One region of the Vibrio campbellii CAIM 519 genome, then DNA from elsewhere that is predicted to be linked to it. Evidence: predicted binding sites of a transcription regulator. Region 1 holds the regulator's gene; each other region holds the start of a gene.

Region 1 (4,071 bases):
TTTTTGTAGACGTACGGTTTTAGTCCTTGAGTCTCGAAGTCAGAAGATGTTTGTCGGTCAGCTCGAATGTGAAGTTGGTTGTTTACGACTAGCGCAAACATCGTTTCATCAGCGAAGAGCCCGAAGCCGCCAAACATTGAGCGCGACTTGATATTACCAAGTGCCTCAAACAGCTTCATTGAGTCTTTGAGTATCGGTTTATCCATGGTGTGTTATCTCGGTGTAATTAATATTACGCCACCAAAAATCAGGTCCGAGAGATTAGCAAATGCATGCAGACACAATGTCATTAAAGGGTAAACTCACTTAATGCATATTTGCCATCGGTAACCCCGCTACCTTCCATCTAATTCGATGGTTCAGGCCGGAGGCTTTGCGTCCCACCCTTTCGAATGGTTTGCCCTGTGCGTGACCATTTGAGAATACTTCGTATATTGAATTAACATCACGTTTCAAGTACCAAAGTGTGATCTTGGTTCAGTTAATAGTGCTATTTTGGTGTGTTTAGTTTCATATTTTGGACTGCTTAATTGCCATACTAAAGCTTGATGTAGGAAATGGGCTACAAGTGAGTTAAAACAGCAACTTATCTTAGCTTTTGATTGTATAAGCGATGTCGAATGTTTCAAAAAAGTTATTTTACGCAATAAAAAAGCGCCCCGAAGAGCGCTTTATAAAAATTGAGGTGAAATTAGTTCAATTTCTTAACTGTATTGCGAACTACGATCTCTGGCTGCATCTCAAACACACGCTTTTCGTGCTCTTTGTCTTTGATGCGCTCTAGTAGAATTTCAAACGCGTTTTTACCCACACGACGTTTCGGTTGGTGGATCGTTGTTAGCGGCGGTGAGAAGTACTCAGCAAGCTCAATGTTGTCGTAGCCGATAACGGAGATGTCATCTGGTACTTTGATGCCATTTTGTTGTAGACGGCTCATCAACCCTAACGCCATTGTATCGTTAAAGCAGAATACAGCAGTTGGGCGTTTTTCCATTGCAGTGATGTTGTCTGCAGCAAGTACTGCTGTATCACACTCGAAGTTACCTTCAAGAACCCAATCTTCGTTTATTGCAAGATTTGCTTCAGCCATTGCACGACGGTAGCCTGCGATACGCTCTTGGCACGCTGCCTTTTCAAAGTGGCCACTCAAACATGCGATGTCAGTATGACCGTTGTCGATCAGGTATTTCGTCGCGATGTAACCGCCTTCTTCTGAGTTATCAATGATCTTATCTGCCTGTGAGCTTTCTGGGCCCCAGTCCATTACCACTTTAGGAATGTCTGAATGGCGATCAAGCATCTCTTTTAGCTCTTCCGTCAAGTCAGAACACATTACTAGGATGCCGTCTACGCGTTTCTCAGCAAGCATGCGGATGTAGTCACGTTGTTTCTCGTAGATACCACCAGTGTTACATAAGATCAGTGTGTAACCTTGACGGTAACAGTAGCTTTCAACACCATCGATCACTTCAGAGAAGAATAGGTTGGTTGATTGAGTAACTAACATACCGATAGTACGAGTAGAGTTGCATTTCAAACTACGAGCAACAGCACTTGGCGCGTAATTGAGCTCATCCACTGCTTTCATTACTTTTTCTTGAGTGGTCTCTGCAACAAAGCGAGTTTTGTTAATTACGTGCGAAACTGTTGTGGTAGAAACGCCGGCTAAGCGAGCAACGTCTTTAATAGTGGCCATAAATGATGTCCTGTATCGAGCTACTGAATACCGTAGTGAAGACAACCATACGTTTAGGGTCTTGCGCAAACCGAGCAACTGCAGAAAGGGCATTGCTGAGATATTTGGCAGCGGTTGTTCCGAAATCGGTATAAAAATGTTTGTAGCAACATTTGTTGCTGAAACGCCTATTCCTGTCTTACATAAATGAGAAATAGGTCAGCAATCATGTTAAGAAAACACGAAAACCGCTATATTTCAGCGGTTTACATATAAATCATATTTAATCGTTTGCGCTCACATTTTAGACTGATGTGGGCAGACTGGCAATATTTTCAGCGGTTGTTTTGTGCCTTTGAGGTCACATTTTAACGGCTAAATTTGTTGGGTTTCTATGAGCCAGATTAAAAATAAACGAATAAAATAGGGAGCCTAAATAGCAGGCTCCCTAAAATAGGCGGCAATTATTCACCAAGAAGGTAGGTGCTGTCCAGTTTACAGAATGCAATTAATAGTTGCGCAACGCTAACATAGAAGCCAAATTCATCGAATTGCTTACATTTAGCAGCAAACTGAGGCAACCAAGTCATAAGGTGCTGCTGGATGAATTCGTTCTGTTTCTCGAACGCTTCTTCCATATGCTTTTCTTGCTCTAGTTCGTTTGAGCGAATGATCATGTTGCCTAAGAAATCCAGCTCTACCGCTAAGTGGTCTGCTGGTTCTTTAAGGTTTTCGTCTACCTGCACGCCAAAATCAGCCATCAGCTTTTCCATCTCTTCTGCTGGTTTATCATTTAGCAGGCCAGATTTACCGATGTACATAGAGGCGTAAGGCAGTGCGCCGTGTTTTTCTGTTTTAAGGAAAAGTTCGCAGAAGTCTGCAGCTAATTCTAGCTGAGCGTCTTCACGATCTTGTTGGCGGTTGAGTGCATCAACAAGGGTATCAACGGCTGGTTTCAGTGATTCATTTTCACCAAGGCCGGCTAAAAAGCTTCGAATTTCAACACTGTGGTAGGCTTCCAATTCATTTTCTGTCAGCTCTTTTGCGAACAGACTAGAAAACCACCAATAGATCTCGGCGCGTTTTTCGTTAAAAGCTTTCACTTCTTGCATTTTTTTGCTCCTGAATGATTCTCCCTTAAGTGTAAACAATTAAGATGAATAGCAGTAACTATAATTGTTATGCTTTGTGGGAAAATATTCGTAGTTATGTATGGCCGTAAATAAACTTGCTTTGAATCAATAAAATCGCAAAATCTTGCATTTTAATGGTTCCACGACTAGAAATGTTACTAGTTATGAATAGAATACGTCTTGGATAATAAAAAAGACAGAAAGTGGTGTAAATGAGCTATCACGTATTAGTCGTAGAAGATGATGTTGTAACTCGTAGTAAGCTTGCGGGCTATTTCCAAAACGAAGGCTACAAAGTCAGTGAAGCAGAAAGTGGCGCAGAGATGCGTGAAGTGCTGCAAGGTGGCGATGTAGATTTAATTATGCTGGATATTAACTTGCCCGGCGAAGACGGCCTGATGCTTACGCGTGAATTACGCAGCCAATCAGATATCGGCATCATATTAGTGACAGGACGCACGGATAGCATTGACAAAATCGTTGGCCTAGAAATGGGCGCAGACGATTATGTGACAAAGCCTTTTGAACTAAGGGAATTACTGGTTCGCGTTAAGAACTTGCTATGGCGCATCTCTGCGGCTCGCAACGGTTCTCAAAAAGCAGCCAGCGACACTAATGAAGAACACATTGTGCGCTTCGGTGAGTGGACGTTTGATATTCAACGTCGTGCTCTAAGCCGCAATGGTGAGCCAGTGAAACTAACGAAAGCAGAATATGAGCTGTTAGTTGCATTGTCTTCGTACCCAAATCAGGTACTTAGCCGTGAGCGTATTTTGAATATGATCAGCCACCGAGTGGATGCGCCAAACGATCGTACTATCGACGTTTTGATTCGCCGCATGCGAGCTAAGATGGAGTTTGACCCTAAGAACCCACAAATCTTTGTGACGGTTCACGGTGAAGGCTACATGTTCGCTGGTGACTAAATCATCGCAGTAAAGAAAAAGGAGAGCACTGGCTCTCCTTTTTTGTGTCTGTCATTTTTGTAGCGCAATCTGGCGTAAGATGCTTGCTAGCTATTAAACGCTGTTTCTATGGCTGCAATATTTCAGGATCTTCCATTTCAACCATTGGTGTTTGACCGACGTTGTCGCGCAGCTTTTGCCATAACCCACCAAGGTATTCATACCAGTAGAGTTCGGTTTGCTCTAGGTAGCGTGCTTTTGGTGCGTATTTCTGCCATGGCTGCTCGATGTCATCAATCGCCATAAAGTTCGTTGGTGCTGGGATTGGTTTAATACCCGCAGCGTTGAACTCATACAA
Region 2 (4,071 bases), on a different replicon from region 1:
TTGTCGCCAAACTGGTGACATTACCCCAGAAATGATTGCAAAAATCGATAAGAGCAAGTCTGGCGAAGTGGTCTTTAGGAAGTCGAAGAGTATCTTCTTCAAAACCATGAAAGTGCGTCGTATCTACGATCCTGAAAACCAAACATTGCTTTACTTGTCTTACACAACAACAGAGACAGAAGGCAGCTTTAAGCACAGCCTATCAACGGTCCCATTGTACGGAACCAAAGCTTACGTCGAACCGACTGTAACTCCTACAAATTAACCCCAAATCGCTTGTAAAAACATCAGCCCGCTGCATTTTTCAGCGGGCAAATTTCTTTGTAATAAAACGCAACGAATTTCAAAATTTTGTGATACAATCCCGTCTCTTTTTTTCTCACTCAAGAACAAGCATGAAGTTTCCTGGTCAGCGAAAATCTAAACACTACTTTCCAACTCACGCTCGAGATCCATTAGTCAACCAAATCCAACAGGCGCCTAAGCTGTACCGCCCAACGATTGTCGGTGTTGGTCAAACCATCGTTGATATCGAAGCGCGCGTAGACGATGCGTTTTTAGAAAAATACAACCTTAGTAAAGGTCATTCTCTCGTTCTTGAAGAGAGCAAAGCAGACGCATTGTATGAAGAGTTAGTAGAACAAGGTCTGATTACTCACCAATACCCTGGTGATACTATCGGCAACACACTACATAACTACTCTGTTTTGGCTGATAGCAAATCAGTACTCTTAGGCGTAATGTCGAAGAACATCCAAGTAGGTTCTTTTGCATACCGCTACCTATGCCGTACCTCTTCTCGCATGAACCTTAACCACTTACAAACAGTAGATGGTCCTATTGGTCGTTGCTACACGCTAATTTCTCAAGACGGCGAGCGTACCTTCGCAATTAACGAAGGCCACATGAACAAGCTGTCTCCGGAAAGCATCCCTGAAGAAGTCTTTACTAAAGCATCAGCTCTTGTGGTTTCTTCCTACCTTATGCGTGGTAAGAAAGAGGACCAAATGCCTCAAGCGGTTCAGCGCGCAATCGAATTTGCTAAGAAGCACGAAGTCCCTGTAGTACTGACTCTAGGTACAAAATACGTGATTGAAGGCAATGCAGAATGGTGGCAAGAGTACATTCGCGACAACGTATCTGTCGTTGCAATGAACGAAGAAGAAGGCGCAGCACTAACAGGTGAAACCGACCCTCTTGCGGCTGCAGATAAAGCACTTGAGTGGGTCGACCTTGTACTTTGTACTGCTGGCCCAGATGGTCTATACATGGCGGGTTACACGGAAGAGAAAGTAAAACGTGAAACCACACATGACATTCTTGAGGGCTCTATCGAACAGTTCAACAAGTTTGAATTTAGCCGTGCAATGCGCAAAGACGACTGTAAAGCACCAATGAAAGTGTACTCTCATATTGGTCCTTACCTTGGTGGTCCTCTTGAAATCAAGAACACCAATGGCGCAGGTGATGCGGCACTGTCTGCACTTCTGCACGATATGGCGGCCAACTCTTTCCACCAAAAAGAAGTACCAGGTTCAGAGAAACACGAAGTACGTTGCCTAACTTACTCTTCTCTATCTCAGATTTGTAAGTACGCAAACCGCGTAAGCTACGAAGTACTAACTCAGCACTCTCCTCGCCTATCTCGCGCACTACCAGAGCGTGAAGACAGCTTAGAAGAGACATACTGGGATCGCTAAGAACCAAGCATTTAGAGCAAAAAACACGCAAAGGTCACCATTAGGTGGCCTTTTTGTTTTGATCTAGCGCAGTATTTAGTGTTTTTTGTTATGATGTAGCACGCTAAGGCGAACGAACTGCTTTACACCTCTTATTTTACCAGTATTATTCTCGCGCAAACGTTTGCGCAACACTAAGCAAGCTTTTACTTGCCTGGTGTTGAACGCCACGTGTTAGCCATTTTTTGGGAGTATCCATGCAGTCTGATATTGAAATTTGCCGAAACACACCGTTGTCTTCTATCGCTACTGTCGCCGCAAACGCTGGTCTTTTGCCACACGAACTCGATACGCACGGAAAACACAAAGCTAAAGTTCATCCCCAATGTCTTGAGCGTCTAACTGACAATCAAGATGGTAAATTGGTGTTGGTCACTGCAATTACGCCTACCCCACTGGGTGAAGGCAAAACGGTTACCACAATCGGTCTATCTCAAGGTCTATCCAAGATTAACCAATCTGTGATGGCGTGTATTCGTCAGCCTTCTATGGGGCCTGTCTTTGGTGTCAAAGGTGGCGCTGCTGGTGGCGGTTACTCTCAAGTAGCGCCAATGGACGAGCTCAACCTTCATTTAACTGGCGATATCCATGCTGTCACGGCCGCGCATAACCTAGCGTCAGCAGCACTTGATGCACGTCTCTACCATGAACAACGTGAAGGTTACGATGCATTTGAAGCTCGTACGGGTTTAAGAGCGCTGAAGATCGATGTTGAGCGAATCACATGGAAACGTGTGATGGACCACAACGACCGAGCACTGCGCATGGTGAAAATAGGCTTGAATGAAGAAGGTAAGAACATCAACGGCTTCGAACGTGAAGAAGGTTTTGATATTTCTGCCGCGTCCGAGCTCATGGCTATCCTTGCGCTAGCAAATGACCTTAAAGATCTTCGTCAACGTATTGGTCGCATCGTCGTTGCTTATGATTTGAATGGTAACCCAGTGACGACTGAAGATTTGCAAGTTGCTGGTGCCATGGCGGTCACATTGAAAGAGACCATTGCCCCTACTCTAATGCAAACGCTTGAGGGCGTACCTACTCTGATCCACGCAGGTCCATTTGCCAACATCGCTCACGGTAACTCTTCCATCATTGCAGACCAGATTGCATTAAAACTTTCTAGTTACGTTGTCACGGAAGCTGGATTTGGCTCAGACATGGGCTTTGAGAAAGCCTGTAACATTAAAGCATCAGCCGCTGATCGTGCACCAGATTGTGTGGTAATTGTCGCGACCCTTCGTGGTTTGAAAGCAAATTCAGGTCACTACGACTTACGACCAGGTATGGCGATTCCAGACTCTATTTTCAATCCAGACCAAGCCGCACTTGAAGCCGGATTCGAAAACCTGAAATGGCACATTAATAACGTGCATAAATACGGAATCCCTGCAGTTGTTGCCATCAACCAGTTCCCACAAGATTCAGAACAAGAATTGGCAGAGCTTAAAGCATTGATTGAGCGCTTTAACCCTAAGGTAAAAGTGGCAGTAAGCACCGCATTTGCACAAGGTGGCGAAGGCGCTATTGAACTCGCACAGCACGTTGTTGAAACTTGTGAGCAAGGCGCTCAATTCCGCCCTCTTTACACCAAGAAGCAATCCTTGAAAGAAAAGCTGATGGCAGTATGTGAAGTGGGCTATGGTGCATCAAACATCGAAATGAGCGAGCTAGCGAAACAACAACTGGCACACTTTGAGAAATTAGGCTTTGATGACTTAGCGGTGTGCATTGCGAAAACACCGCTTTCAATCACAACGGATTCAGCCATAAAAGGCGCGCCAAGTGGTTTTGCCGTACCAATTCGTGAGCTGCGTTTATGTGCCGGCGCGGGCTTTGTTTACGCACTGTCCGGGAACGTAATGACTATGCCAGGTCTGCCAGACAAACCTGCATTCATGAACTTAGATCTTGATGATCAAGGCAATATTATCGGCCTTTCATAAAAACAAGAAGATTGACGAGAAACGGGAGCCGTTTGGCTCCCGTTTTGCTATGATAATGCTCTAATGTACTGTTTTTGAAACTCTTTACATTGTAAACCGGCTTTTGAAAATTGGAGTAATTACACCACTCTCACCACTATAGTGCATAGTATATTTTCCCACTCCCTAATTTAGTGCAGCGACAACACCCTCTTCTGCTGAGTGCATTGATTTTGTTAACAAAATTCTATGGCTCGAATCTTGTACTACGTTAAATAGCATTACCATTTATAAGTTCAAAGGACACTCAACAACGTCACTCGAAAGCCTCCTGCAGTTGGCTAACTCCTCGGGCTTTAAGTCGCTTTCGAAGTACGTAATACAAGGGAAAGGGAACATTATGCAAG
Region 3 (4,071 bases), 900 kb from region 1:
CGGGTGAGCTTCTTGGTACCAAACAAACTGGCTTGGCAGATTTTAAAATTGCCGACTTAGTGCGAGATCAGCGCTTGATTCCGGAAGTTCAACGCATCGCGCGTTACATTCATGACAACTACCCAACGAATGCGACAGCAATTATTGACCGTTGGTTAGGTGAGCGTGACATTTACTCTAAGGCGTAAACGCTTCTTTTCTCACCGACCCTCACTCCATTAACAAACCTCCTTACAGACACTGTTCTGTAAGGTTGGCTTCGCATACATTCATTGTACCAATGAATATCTCATTTAATAAAAGCCAACTCGACTTTATTCAATAATTACGACAAGTTAGAGCAAGTAAACTCTACATAAAGTTAATACTCCAAGCGGATATAAAAGTTCATAAATACACAATGTCATCAAGGATAGATGCATGAAAAAAGGTACCTTGCTTGCGGTCACAGCAGCATTAGCTAGCTCTGTACACTCCGCCCCCATAGCAGCGCAAGATAAACAGAGCGCGATTCTTCAGTCGGCTGAGTTTTTTGCCAAAAGTTCGGCTTACTTTAATCCAAAAATATCACCTGACGGCAAGCACTTAGCCTTTGAATCCAGTATCGATGGTAAAGATGCTTTGGTTATACTCGACAGTAAAACCATGCAGCCGAGCAGTGTGCTGCGCTTCTCAGGTAACGAGCAAGTGGGTGATTATTACTGGGTCAATAATGAACGAGTTGTCGCATCCAAAGAATATTTAAAGAGTTGGTCTACCGCTCCTCGCTACTATGGCGAACTCGTCTCGGCCAATGTGGATGGAAACAAATACGCTTATATATTTGGTTATAACCCTCCTCAAACTAGCCGCCTAGTGCGAGCATCCTCTATCGTAAGAGCTTATGGTGATGTCTTAGATATTCTGCCTGAGGACGACCGCCATATCTTAGTTTCAGCTCTTCCTTTCGGTGAATTCAGTTTCAACTTGGAAGCACCAAGAGAGGTGTACCGCGTCAACGTATACACCGGTAGACGCTCGAAGATAACGACAGCACCCATCCCGTTTAGTCGGTTTCTCACCGACCATGATGGTGAAGTTCGCTTTGTTTCAGGTTTGAATAGCAATAACAAAGTCGAGCTTTATTATCGCGTCAACGATCAATGGAAAAGCTCCGATAAATTGGCGGCTTTAAAAAATTTCAAAGAGTTCTATCCTATCTCCTTTGCAGAGAATCAAGATTCCGTTTATGCCGCGATTAGTCAGTCAGGTGAGCCAAGAGCAATCCATCACCTCAACTTAAAAACCGGTAAAAGTACAAAAGTTGCCTCGGATGATACCGTCGATCCGAAGGAATATTGGTTAGATCCAGACTCAAAGCAACTTTACGCCGTCGAGTTTGAAAGTGATTACCCTACTTATGCCTTTGTTGATCCAAAAAACAAACGCAGCGAGTACCTAAAGCAGATCCTAACTTCTCTACCTGGTCATCAAGTTCGCCTAGTCAGTGAAACAGAAGCTGGTGATGCTTACGTCATTATGGCCTTTAACGATAGAAACCCTGGGGATTACTACTTATTTACAACCGAGCCAAAAGAAATTCGTTATCTGTTCTCGGCACGAGAGTGGTTAGACCCAGAGAAAATGGCCGAAGTGAAGCCTTTTGAGTTCACCAGTCGCGACGGGAAAACCATCTCTGGTTATCTGACGTTGCCACCAAATACTGAAGCAAAAAATCTCCCTCTTATCGTCAATCCGCATGGCGGTCCTCATGGTCCACGAGATTGGTGGCGTTTTACCGAGGAGAATCAATTTCTTGCTAACAATGGCTATGCTGTGATGCAAGTAAATTTCCGTGGCAGTGGTGGTTTCGGTAAGCAGTTTGAAGAGGCTGGCTATCGTAAATGGGGAACGAACATTCAATATGACATCATCGACGCCACCAAACACATTGTCGCAGAAGGCATCGCAGATAAAGAACGCATCTGTATTTCTGGCGGAAGCTTTGGCGGATACAGTGCATTGCAATCAGCCACCCTTGCACCTGAGTTGTTTCAGTGCGCCGTGGGCAGTGCCGGTGTTTATGATCTTGAGTTGATGTTCACCGAAGGTGATGTGCCCGATAGCCGCATGGGATTAAGCTTTTTGAAAGAAGTACTGGGAACCGACCCTAAAGTCTGGAAAGCCATGTCTCCAACTCATAATGCAGAAAAGTTGAAAGCTTCTATCCTTCTCGTGCATGGGGGAAAAGATCAACGTGCGCCTATTGAACATTATGAGGCAATGGCTAAAGCACTCGACAAGCTCAACTACCCATACGAATCTTTTGTACTAGACGATGAAGGACATGGCTTTTACAAAGATGAACACCGAGCTAAATATTACGCTCATGTGTTGGGCTTCTTCGATAAACACTTAAAAAACTAAACTCCCAAAGTAAAACCTTAAAGGCGATAACCATTCCGTTATCGCCTTTTCTTTTTAGCTCAAAGCAAACGTTTGCTTTTTGAATAAATCCCTCTATAATCGCGCTCAAAATTTATGGTGTGCGCCTTGTCACATCAAACCAACCTGAGTTGACACTGATTAACAGCAATCACAGGTCATAACGTCAACTCCACCCAGCACTCCCATTCAGCGAGCTCTGGGGCAAGAATTATTGCGACTAGCGAGACAAACATGACAACTTCAAACCGAACTTCGGAACTGGTCTATCAGTTAAACGATCGTCCACCACTACCTCAGACCATTTTTGCTGCACTTCAGCACTTATTGGCGATGTTCGTAGCCGTTATCACTCCTTCTCTGATCATTTGTCAGTCTTTGGGTGTGCCTGCTGACCAAACCAACACCATCATCAGCATGTCGTTGTTTGCATCTGGCGTGTCTTCTTTTATTCAAATTCGCACCTTTGGTCCTATCGGCTCTGGCTTGCTTTCAGTGCAAGGCACCAGCTTTAACTTCCTTGGTCCAATCATTGGGGCGGGTCTTTCTCTTAAGGCAGGCGGCGCTGATCTCAGCACCATGATGGCAGCGATTTTCGGTACTATCTTGGTCGCGTCTTTTGCTGAAATCCTGCTATCTCGCGTCCTAGAACACGCACGCCGCATCATCACGCCACTGGTATCAGGCATTGTCGTGACGCTTATCGGCCTGACGCTTATCCAAGTGGGTTTGGTATCAATGGGCGGTGGCTACGCAGCAATGGGCGATGGATCTTTTGGTAGCCTAGACAAGTTGGCTCTCGCTGGTACAGTACTTGGCTTGATCGTAATCCTTAACCGTTCAAAGAACCCATACCTACGTGTTGCATCAATTGTAATTGCAATGCTGGTTGGCTACGTCATGGCGTACTTCATGGGCATGGTCGACACCTCAACACTGGGCGAAACTGACCTCATCGCGCTGCCAATCCCAATGCAATACGGCTTAAGCTTCGACTGGTCGCTGTTTATTCCACTGGTTCTGATTTTCTTCATCACGGCACTAGAAGCAATAGGTGACATCACCGCAACGTCTGAAGTTTCCGGTGAGCCAGTGAAAGGTCCGGTTTACATGAAGCGCATCAAAGGCGGCGTATTAGCTGATGGTCTAAACTCAGCGATTGCTGCGGTATTCAACAGCTTCCCAAACTCTACCTTCAGCCAAAACAACGGCATCATCATGCTCACTGGCGTAGCAAGCCGTTACGTGGGTTACTTCATCTCAGGCATGTTGGTGATTCTGGGTCTGTTCCCAGGCGTGGCAAGCTTTGTTCAGCTGATTCCTGAGCCAGTACTGGGCGGCGCGACTATCGTGATGTTCGGTACCATTGCCGCAGCAGGCGTGCGCATCATCTCTCGTGTCGACCTCGATCGCCGCGCAATCCTAATTATGGCGTTGTCGTTCTCGATGGGTTTGGGCATTGCACAAAAACCAGAAATTCTGCAATTCATGCCTGAGTTTATTAAGAGCATTTTCTCCACGGGTGTGGCAGCAGGCGGCATCACCGCTATCGTATTGAACCTACTGCTTCCAGAGAAACTGGAAGAGGAAGACGAGCTGGTTGCTCAAGAGGTAAAAGAATCCTAACCTTGCACTAGGATGATCGGA
Region 4 (4,071 bases), 400 kb from region 1:
ACACTCAAGACCTGCGTGAATAACCATGATGTTTGGTTTGTGACCGTAGATGCCTTCGTACATATCACGGAAGATAGCCATGATTTCAGAATCTGCATCTGGTTTCCAACCTGGGTAAGCACCAGAGAATTCAATTTGCGCGCCTGCAAGTTCAGCCACAGACTGCAGCATGCCTTCAACTTGACTACGACCTGAGTCGATCAGTGAGCGAATTAGGCAAAGTACGGTTACTTTGTTCTCTTCTGTTGTTATAACGCCAACGTTAAGTGACGTTTCAACCACACCTTCAACTTCGTCACTCATGCGCATTACGCCGTTTGGACACGCGTTAAGCGCCGCGATGAAACGTTGTTGATCTGCTACTGCAAATACTTGTGCGTCAGTCGCGAACTCTTCATTGAAAGTCACAATGTCAGTTTCAACTTTACCAAGCTCAGTTTTTAGTAGATCAGTGTAGTAGTTGAACAATTCCGCTAACTTATCTTGGTTTTCTGCTGGTAGAGCAACCGTAACGAATGCTTCACGAGGAATAGCGTTACGTAGGCTACCACCACGGAACTCGACAAGGCGAAGATCCAACTCTTGTGCGTGACCAGCAAGGAAACGACCAATCAGTTTGTTTGCGTTGCCACGACCTGTGTGGATATCACAACCAGAGTGACCACCTTTAAGGCCTTTCAACGTTAGCTGACGAGTAACAAAGCCTGCTGGAATGGCATCGCGAGTGATGTTGAATGTCATTGCGCCGTCGATACCGCCAGCACAACCCATGTAGACTTCGCCTTCTTGCTCTGAATCCGTGTTTAGAAGGATGTCGCCTTCTAACCAACCTTTTTCAAGGCCAAATGCGCCAGTCATGCCTGCTTCTTCATCAATCGTTAGCAGCACTTCAATAGGGCCGTGTTTGATTTCAGTAGAAGCAAGAACTGCAAGACAAGAAGCCATACCGATGCCGTTGTCCGCACCAAGTGTTGTGCCTTTTGCGGTTACCCATTCGCCATCGATGTATGGCTGGATAGGATCTTTTGTGAAGTCGTGATCAGTATCTTCATTCTTTTGCGGCACCATGTCGATGTGCGCTTGAAGAACCACGCCTTTTTTGTTTTCCATGCCCGGCGTTGCTGGTTTCTTAATGAACACGTTGCCAGTTGGATCGCGGCGTACGTCAAAACCCTGCTCTGTCGCCCAAGTAACAATGTACTGTGCTAGTGCTTCTTCATGTTTAGAAGGGTGAGGGATTGAACAAATCTTATCGAAAAACTGCCAAAGTGGAGCAGGTGATAAGGTACTGATTTCAGAATGGAATTCAGACACGGAAGACTCCTTTTGATGTGCTTTGCCAAATTTAAACCGTAAATTTAATGAGTGTTTAGCAGTAAGTGCTAATCGGTATTGGCTTGAAATTGCCATCAGCATACCACCACAAAAGCCGTTCTAGTAGTTGTGGTGAAAAGGATTTGCCCTAGAACTGTCACAGATTATGAACACAATGCAATACACTAATGCAACGCACTTAGTATGAATTGAAAGTTTGACTATTTTTTAATTTACTAAACTGTAATTTAATTACAACTAATTCTTGATGAAGATCAATTTATTAATTTTTTGTGATTTTGGTCACTAAAATGCTTGTAATTAAATTTCTCAGTGGTATATTTGTAACCAGCTTCTGAGAGAAGAACGAAATGCTCAAAGGATGAGTCCGTTTATCGCCTCCAAGGAACCGAGAAATCAACCAAATTAACAGTATTAATTGATTTAGAAGGTGATATTTATGAAAGGTTTACCAAGTGCAATGTTCTGGAACAGCAAATCTATTTACACCGGTAACTTTGTATACCCAACAAGCTTTGGTTACTAATTGAAGCCAACGCATGTGACTCGAACAAGTTTGTTCACCCCTATAAATTGGAATTTTTTTTCAGTGCATAGTGCTGACATGATTCACCGCCACTCAAATTGAGTGGCGTTTTTTTATCTGCAGTATCAAACTTCGACTACTTTCTCGCCACCAAGCTTCCATTCTACTAACGCATCTTCAACTTATTTCATTTTCTGACTAATTTGTGGGTATTTAACGTCCAAAACCTCAGGTTTACGTTTGAAAGTTTAATACATTGCTCAGTTTGTACACGTTGAGCCGAGCAAAATACAATTCTGTTAGTTGTTGTTTATTAAGATCTAAATTCTTGTCTTGTTTAAAACACTAGCGAATAGGTTTCATATCCAGCGAAAAAAATCCCATTAGAGTGAAAATTCTATCTGGAATTTGTTATTTGATAACTTTATAATTCGAGCCAATCGATCACGCAACCGTTTACCTTTTACCTTTTACCTTTTACAGGATTCGATCATGCTCGAAAGGCTCTTTAAACTTAGTGAAAATGGCACCAACGTGCGCACTGAGATCATCGCAGGTATCACTACCTTCCTAACTATGGCTTACATCATCTTTGTAAACCCAGCTATCCTTGCAGATACTGGTATGGATCGTGGTGCCGTGTTCGTTGCGACGTGTCTTGCTGCAGCTATTGGCTGTTTCATCATGGGCTTAGTAGCAAACTACCCAATCGCTCAGGCTCCAGGTATGGGTCTAAACGCGTTCTTTACCTACTCTGTTGTGTTGGGTATGGGCTATACGTGGCAATTAGCGCTAGCGGCCGTGTTTGTGTCTGGTTTGTTATTCATTGTCTTGAGTGTGTTCAAAATCCGTGAGTGGATCATCAACTCCATTCCGCTTTCTCTTCGTACAGGTATCTCTGCCGGTATCGGTCTTTTCCTCGCGTTCATCGCACTGAAAAACGCAGGCATCGTAGTAGATAACCCAGCAACGCTAGTTTCAATGGGTAACATTACGTCATTGCAATCGGTACTTGCTGCGATTGGCTTTTTCATGACGATTGCATTGGTTCACCGTGGTGTGAAAGGTGCGGTTATGATTGCTATCTTAGGTGTGACAATTCTTGGCCTTATCTTCGGTGACGTTCAGTGGGGCGGTATCATGTCGACTCCACCAAGCATTGCACCAACCTTCATGCAGCTAGACTTCTCAGGTCTGTTTGAAGTTGGCATGATCTCGGTAGTATTTGCTTTCCTATTCGTTGACTTGTTCGACACTGCAGGCACGCTAGTTGGCGTTTCGCAAAAAGCAGGCCTAACTGATGAAAACGGCAACATTCCTCGTCTAAACAAAGCGCTACTTGCGGACTCAACTGCAACGTCAGTGGGTGCGCTACTAGGTACATCAAACACCACTTCATACATCGAGAGTGTTTCTGGTGTTGCAGCTGGTGGCCGTACAGGTCTCACGGCTGTGGTTGTTGGTGTATTGTTCCTTCTAGCTCTATTGTTCTCGCCACTAGCGGGTATGATTCCAGCCTACGCAACGTCTGGTGCGCTATTCTACGTAGCAATCCTTATGCTTTCTGGCCTTGTGGGTATTGACTGGCGTGACCTAACAGAAGCAGCGCCAGTAGTAGTAACGTGCTTGGTAATGCCTCTGACTTTCTCGATTGCAGAAGGTATCACGCTAGGTTTCATTGCTTACGCTGCGATTAAGTTGTTCAGTGGTAAAGGCCGTGAAGTGTCGATGAGCGTGTGGGTGATGTCTGCAATCTTCATCGCGAAGTACATTCTGGGCTAATTCCCGTAATCTTAAAAAGCCAGTGTGAGCCAAAACTCACACTGGCTTTTTGTTTGCGAGTTCTTTGAGAGTGGATTGCTTGAGCAAGGAGCGTTTTAGAACGAACCTTCTTAAGAACGAATCGTTTGTGACTCGTTTCTACGTGAATTCATTCACTTCTCTGTTTTGTGTTGTTCACCGAATTCGATTTTTCTGCGTAATAGACGGAGAAATTTGATATCAGCGTTGGTATTAGCCATGGCTTTCGGTAGAATAATCGTTTGCGTAGCTTGAAACCCCCATTTCCTCTGGTGTGGAAAGTTTAGTTTGTTGAGTCCAATTCAGCGCCATCAACTAAGCAGAGGGGATGCATATTTTGAAATTATTAGGTTATTACAATGAGTAAAAAATTCATTATCACTTGGGATGCGATGCAGTCTTACTGCCGT

Evidence for each region. The regulator PurR, encoded in region 1, represses purine synthesis genes. The targets are predictions, from matches to a motif close to TNANGNAAACGTTTNCNTNA.
Region 2: A8140_RS18775 (formate--tetrahydrofolate ligase) is a predicted target of PurR. The motif match lies at 1,852-1,871, and genes of this name have one in related genera.
Region 3: A8140_RS01320 (uracil-xanthine permease family protein) is a predicted target of PurR. The motif match lies at 2,467-2,486, and genes of this name have one in related genera.
Region 4: A8140_RS03640 (NCS2 family permease) is a predicted target of PurR. The motif match lies at 2,306-2,325, and genes of this name have one in related genera.

What each region holds. Positions count from the first base shown of each region.
Region 1 is NZ_CP015863.1:1,162,511-1,166,581, forward strand. It holds gene A8140_RS05570 (TfoX/Sxy family DNA transformation protein) at 1-206, opposite strand, end outside; cyclic di-GMP riboswitch class I at 323-412, opposite strand; gene purR (HTH-type transcriptional repressor PurR) at 692-1,696, opposite strand; gene torD (molecular chaperone TorD) at 2,140-2,787, opposite strand; gene torR (two-component system response regulator TorR) at 3,021-3,734, shown strand; gene elyC (envelope biogenesis factor ElyC) at 3,841-4,071, opposite strand, start outside.
Region 2 is NZ_CP015864.1:648,520-652,590, forward strand. It holds gene A8140_RS18765 (CreA family protein) at 1-265, shown strand, start outside; gene A8140_RS18770 (inosine/guanosine kinase) at 396-1,700, shown strand; gene A8140_RS18775 (formate--tetrahydrofolate ligase) at 1,937-3,685, shown strand; gene glgC (glucose-1-phosphate adenylyltransferase) at 4,065-4,071, shown strand, end outside.
Region 3 is NZ_CP015863.1:263,765-267,835, reverse strand. It holds gene recG (ATP-dependent DNA helicase RecG) at 1-188, shown strand, start outside; gene A8140_RS01325 (S9 family peptidase) at 421-2,406, shown strand; gene A8140_RS01320 (uracil-xanthine permease family protein) at 2,659-4,050, shown strand.
Region 4 is NZ_CP015863.1:760,803-764,873, forward strand. It holds gene A8140_RS03635 (aminoacyl-histidine dipeptidase) at 1-1,314, opposite strand, end outside; gene A8140_RS03640 (NCS2 family permease) at 2,354-3,643, shown strand; gene gpt (xanthine phosphoribosyltransferase Tet(34)) at 4,021-4,071, shown strand, end outside.